DNA from 2 places in the Paenibacillus macerans genome. Region 1 is predicted to be linked to the other one. Evidence: riboswitches for the same ligand, from Rfam matches in the RefSeq annotation. Region 1 holds a riboswitch; the other holds the start of a gene.
What was found. A riboswitch is a leader RNA that binds a small molecule or an ion and turns the genes downstream of it on or off. The one in region 1 is predicted to bind S-adenosylmethionine.
Positions count from the first base shown of each region.

Region 2: another riboswitch for S-adenosylmethionine. It lies ahead of DYE26_RS29645 (methionine ABC transporter ATP-binding protein); the one in region 1 lies ahead of metA (homoserine O-acetyltransferase MetA).

Region 1 is NZ_UGSI01000001.1:3,153,621-3,156,828, reverse strand. It holds gene DYE26_RS14270 (HRDC domain-containing protein) at 1-40, shown strand, start outside; gene corA (magnesium/cobalt transporter CorA) at 446-1,381, opposite strand; SAM riboswitch class I at 1,865-1,992, shown strand; gene metA (homoserine O-acetyltransferase MetA) at 2,106-3,041, shown strand; gene DYE26_RS14255 (aminotransferase class V-fold PLP-dependent enzyme) at 3,058-3,208, shown strand, end outside.
Region 2 is NZ_UGSI01000002.1:1,432,799-1,436,006, reverse strand. It holds gene DYE26_RS29650 (methionine ABC transporter permease) at 1-512, opposite strand, end outside; gene DYE26_RS29645 (methionine ABC transporter ATP-binding protein) at 512-1,528, opposite strand; SAM riboswitch class I at 1,879-2,036, opposite strand; gene DYE26_RS29640 (Cthe_2314 family HEPN domain-containing protein) at 2,137-2,853, opposite strand; gene DYE26_RS29635 (UbiD family decarboxylase) at 2,869-3,208, opposite strand, start outside.

The sequences.
Region 1 (3,208 bases):
CTACCGCCGCCACCGCGAAAGCGCCCGCCACGCGGGGTGATTGTCCCCATATAAAAAAGCGCCGAACATGGTTTAACTTCCATGTCGGCGCTTTGACCTTCATACCAAAAGAGCGGTGTTACGGGATGGAGAGAAAATTTGAAGCGGGTAGCGCTTGCCTTGCCGCTTCAGTATTGTCTATATAAGTTGAATTAAAGAAGCGTGAAGAATAGGCAAGAGGGTGAAATGATTCTGAAGAAACGGCAGTGGTCGCCTTTGCGAGCGGATTTCTACCATATTTGAATTTATACAATCATAGAAATCCGGGAACAACAGCGATCGTAAGAACATTTCACCCGTCTGCCCCATCTGTGCAATCATTAGTTCAACTTATATAGAATCCTAGCGGCAACAGCGATCGTAGGCCCAAATATTTCTCGTAATCCCGTTCTTCACCGCTCTGCCCCTAAATCCAATCCCGCTTCCGGAAAATATAAAACATGCCCAAACCAAGCACGAGCATAATGCCCAAAACGATAAAATAGCCGTATTGCGAATGGATCTCCGGCATGTTGTCGAAGTTCATCCCGTAGATGCCGGTGATCAGCGTCAGCGGAATGAAAATCGTCGTAATCGCCGTAAACACGCGCATGATTTCGTTGGCCCGGTTGGCGATGGCGGACTGGTAGGCCTCGCGCAAGTTGCCGACCAGTTCGCGGAACGTATCGAAGTTTTCGGATATCTTCACGGCGTTTTCATAAATGTCGCTGAAATATTTCTGCAGTTGGTCGTCGATCAGCCGCAGATCTTTTTTATTTAAAATATTGATGACTTCTTTTTGCGGGCCAAGCACCTTTTTGAGCCACAAAATTTCGCTTCGCAGCCCGATGATTTCGTTCAAGTGCGAACGTTTCGTATGCATCAGGATGTCTTCCTCAAGCTTTTCGATCTTGACTTCGATCCGGTCGCCGACAATGAAATAATTGTCCACCACGAGGTCGATCAGCAGATACAGAAAACGGTCGGGTTCGCTTACTTCCTGTTCCCATAAAATCGGTTTGACCGCCCGCAGCTCGTTGATTTTCTGCTTGGTTACGGTAATGATGTAATGCCGTCCCAAAAAGATGTTCAGCGCCCGCAGAAAAATCTCTTCGTCATCATAACGGATGCTGTTCACAACAATAAAGTAATGGTTGTCGTATGTCTCGATTTTCGGACGTTGCTCTTCCTCGGTCAGGCAGTCCTCCACGGCCAAATCATGCAGCGAAAACAGCGGCTGCAGCAGCGCCAGATCGTCCACGTCGGCATCGATCCAATAGAAGCCTTCCTCCGGCGGGGTTGTCGTCAGTTCAACGTCCTCTACAGCGGTAAATACGCCTTCTTTAACATGACGGATTTTCATATGCTTTCACTCCCTTTCCCCTGGGGATGAATCCAGGGTTTGCTCTTGGTTAGAGCATAGGAAAGAGACCGCTGCATTCGGCCGCACCGAAAGAGGCGTTTAGCCAAACACCGGGAAACGGAAGTGCCCATCTCGGTCCTTGAGCACCCAGCTGATCAATTTCCTATGCGATTGTAATTTCCGGGTTGTCCTCTGCGAACTCGGGTCGCCTTCCATTCTCGGTTTCACCTCGCAACTTTTCAAAATTGAAACATTCAGTCCGCTTCAAGGCCGAACAGCCTCTAAGCACTTGTTTAGTATAACGCTGCGATCGGAAATGTTTCAACCCAAAAGTATATTATGCACCGGGACGAAAGCCGTACATGAAAAAACAGTGTGATTTTTCTCCTAAGTTCTTGACGGAAGGCAGCATTTACATTAAAGTGATTTCAAGGAGCAACGCTTCATGAACAACAGCTCCGAACCCCAATTAAATACAGCGAAATCTTATCAAGAGCAGGTGGAGGGACTAGCCCGATGAAACCCGGCAACCGGCGATCTTTGATCGCAGCGGTGCTAATTCTTGCAGAACCGATTTCAAGCGATGCTTGGCGGATTCTGAGAGATGAGAGAGGCGCATACTGGAACGTAATGACCTTTCTCCCGCGGAGAGAGGTCTTTCTTGTTATCGCCGACTTTCGAATCGATATGATTTCCGACTAACTTCTAAAGGAGTGAACCCCCTATGCCGATTAAAGTACCGGACCATCTGCCGGCCAAAGAAGTGCTGACCCACGAAAATATTTTCGTGATGGACGAAAGCCGGGCCTATCATCAGGACATCCGTCCATTAAGGATCGCGATCCTGAACCTGATGCCGACCAAAGAAACGACCGAAACGCAAATTTTGCGTCTGCTCGGCAACACGCCGCTGCAGGTTGAAATCGTCCTGCTCCACCCGAGCTCCCATACCTCCAAAAATACTTCGGCCGAGCATTTGGAGATGTTTTACAAGACGTTCGACGAAATCAAATACCGCCGGTTCGACGGCATGATCGTTACGGGCGCTCCGGTGGAGCAGCTGGAATTTGAAGATGTAAATTACTGGGAAGAGCTCAAAGAAATTTTCGAGTGGAGCAAAACCTACGTCACTTCCACCATGCATATTTGTTGGGCTTCCCAGGCCGGTCTTTACTATCATTACGGCGTGCGGAAAATCCCGCTGCCGAAAAAATGCTTCGGCGTGTTCTCCCATACGGTCAACGATCCGCGCGTCAAACTGCTGCGCGGCTTCGACGAAATGTTCCTGGTGCCGCATTCCCGTCATACGGATGTGGAACGCGCCGACATCGAGCGGGTGCCCGAGCTGCAGATTTTGGCCGAATCCGAAGAAGCCGGAATTTACCTGGTGGCCAGCCGGGACGGCAAACAGATTTTCGTGACCGGACATTCGGAATACGATCCCGATTCGCTCAAGTGGGAGTATGAACGAGACATAGCCAAAGGAATGGAAGTCGATCCGCCGGTCAACTATTTCCCGAAAGACGATCCGTCCCGTCAGCCGGTTTCGTCCTGGCGCGCCCATGCAAACTTATTATTTTCCAATTGGCTGAACTACTATGTGTATCAAGAAACGCCGTATGATATCGATCAAGCGGCGGAAATTATGTATGAGATCTGAAGTGGAGGGATAACAGATGGGAGAGAACAACAAGCAAGAGTGGCGCATCGAAAGCGTCCTGGCGCAAATCGGTTCCGTGGAGGAACCGGTGACCGGGGCGGTGAATTACCCGATTTATCAGGCGACGGCGTTCCGGCATCCGCGGCTCGGTCAAAGCACAGGCTTCG
Region 2 (3,208 bases), on a different contig from region 1:
ATGCCCGACATCGCCGTGTAGGACACGAGCGTCACGACGGTGATCGTCATCCCGGCGATCAGGCCGGGCAGCGATTCCGGCAGCAGCACCTTGCGGATGATTTGGAACGATGAGGCGCCCATCGCCTGGGACGCTTCAATCACCCCGCGATCAACCTCGCGCAACGCCGTTTCCACCAAACGGGCGAAAAACGGAGCGGCCCCGATCACAAGCGGCGGAATTGTCCCTTCCACGCCGGTCGAAACGCCCATGATCGCCCGGGTCACCGGAATCAAGGCGACGATCAGGATGATAAACGGAACCGAACGCAGGATATTGACGATAAACGAGGCAATCCGGTAAATCCAGCCGAGCACCGCGGACGGCGAGCGGGAACAGGTGAACAGCAGCACCCCGAGCGGAAGCCCGATCAAAAACGTGAACAAGGAGGCGTACCCCATCATTTTCAGCGTGTCGATCGTAGCGGTACCCATTTCGGGCCAATCCACCCCGGTAAAATCCACATTCCACATTACCCGATCACCTCCACATCAAGATCCCGCGCTTTCAGGAGCGACAGCGTCCGGTCGACATCGGCGTCCGCGCCTTCAAACGAAACGGTAAGCTGCCCGTACGGCACTTCCTTGATCGTCGAGATCGTCCCCTGCAGGATGGCGAAATTCACACCGGTCTCCCGGACGACCTGGGACAATACCGACTCATACGTCTTTGCCCCGAGGAACGTGATCTTCACCAGCCGGGACCATGCCGGACGGGGCACCGAAGCGGCCAGCTTGACGCCTTCCTCCCCGGCGGCGTCCCGGTGGATAAACTCGCGCGTGACCGGATGCTTCGGCTTCAGAAACACCTCGGTTACCGGCCCTTCCTCGACGATGCCGCCCTCATGAATGACCGCCACCCGGTCGCAGATGCTTTGAATGACGTGCATCTCGTGCGTAATGAGCAAAATCGTTAAATGGAACTTCTTATTGATGTCCAGCAGCAGCTTCAAAATCGAATCCGTCGTTTGCGGATCGAGCGCCGAGGTCGCTTCGTCGCACAGCAGGACATCGGGATCGCTCGCCAGCGCCCGGGCGATGCCGACCCGCTGCTTCTGGCCCCCGGACAGCTGCGCCGGATATTTATGGCGGTGCTCTTCCAGACCGACCAATGTTAGCAAGCTGTTCACCTTTTCCGCAATGACCGCCTTCGGCGTTCCGATCAGCGTCAGTGGAAAAGCGATGTTATCATAAACGGTAGCCGACGACAGCAGGTTAAAATGCTGAAAAATCATGCCGATTTTGCGCCGCTGCTGCTGCAGCTCGCGTTTGCCCAGCTTCGTCAGCTCCACGCCGCCGACCCATACCTCGCCTTGCGTCGGACGTTCCAGCAAATTGATGCAGCGGATCAGCGTGCTTTTGCCGGCGCCCGAGTGGCCGATGACGCCGAAGATTTCCCCTTTTTGCACGCTCATATTGAGGCCCGACAACGCGGTGGTCGACGTTTTTTTGCCGCTGTAAATTTTGGTGATGCCTTTGAGTTCAATCAAGCTCCTAACCCCCTTTTCCATGCCGTTTCCGCTTATAGAGGTTGTTCAAAAAGTCGTCTTTCCATGACGAAGTAGTTCAGGGAGTAAATCGGGCATCGAATCTTGAATTCAGCCGAGCCTTCCAAGCGGATGCTTCCGAAGCATGTTTCCTTCGGAAACATTTGACTCACGTAGATCTGTCTACGCTCCGCTACTTTCGTCCCTGGCTTCATCCAACTCAAGCGTTTTGAAAAAACGCACTTCGGAAGCATACGCTTCGGTCCTGAAAACCCGACTTTTTGAACACGCACTTATATAAATAAAGAGCCCCTGACAGAATCAAAGGGCTCTCTTTACGTAAAGACAATGCCTTCTCATCTGCCAAAACCAATCTGCCACTGCAGCCATCGGTTTTGAAGGAATTAGCACCATGACATCCGCCAAGCTCCGCGGTTACCCGCGAAAACACCCTGGTCGAATCGGTTGCTGGGCTTCATCGGGCCTTTCCCTCCGCCTCTCTCGATAAGAAAAATATTAAATTGGATGAAACTATTTCACGCTTTCTGAAACTATTGTTGAGTATAAAGACTTTCTCGCATTTTGTCAAAGGAAAAATAGCTCATTTGAAGTCAGCTTGTTGTGACCTTTTTCCACCGCCGGTTCGTATAATCGAAAACGGTCCAAAAGGTTTCGCAAACCATGCGGTAACCCTGCTCCAAATCCCGCAGATGCCGGTCGAGATCCTCCAGTTCGATCTTCCCGTAAAGGGCCTGGTGCCGCTGCCACAGATCGTCCTTCATTTCCGAGTTCATGTAATGGATTTCCGTGTTCCGCCGGCGCCTGAGCACCCCCAGCACCTCACCGTACTCCTCCTTGATCGCCGTCAGCTTGCCGCCCAGCTCGGGATGTACCTTTAGATGAGCAAATTGGCGCAGCACCGTAAAGTAGGAAAAATGCGTCTTGACCTTGGACGTGTTCAAATTGAACAGCTCGTTCAGCACCGTGCCCAGCTTGTCCAGAGAGGAAAACACCCGAATAAACCCGTCCTTGTAAAAAAAGACGTACCGCGCATAATTCTCCCGTTCGTCCGAGCCCATATCGTCCACGAAACCGGTCCGCACTTTTTTGCGGAAAAAAGCCGCGGCAAACAGACACTGTTCCAACTCGTCCAACGAGGTAATCAGGCCGTGCATCCAAACTTCCAGCTTGCGGAAATCATGGGTTGGATCTTGATGCCGCTTCATTTCCCGCTGCAGCAGCTTCACGGTTTGCGCCATCGCGCCCAACGTCTCGGCCAGCCGGCCTTCATTTCGTCTCGGCGGTTCGCCAAGTAAGCTTCGCAGCATTCGTTAGTCCCCGTTTCACGAAAAATAAGATTTCCAGCGCTCATCCACCAAAGACACGATATCTTCCCGCGGAAACAGTTCGTCGGGATACCCCGGCTTCATCCGGGCATCGACGACCAGCGGCAGCGTATAGGCCAGATGATGCTGGCGCACCTCGGCCGCGGCAAAAATATCGTCCGCCGGATTAAAGCGCGTAAACACCGTCCATAAAAAGGCGGTCTGGTTCCGGGTCGCCGCGTCGGCGTCATCGACCAGGACGACCAGCGGCCAGCTCGTGCCGCGTTCGCGCAGCCGGCCAAGCAGCCGTTCCGCAAGCTTAGGCTCCTTCTCGTAAGACGCCCCGGACACGACCAGG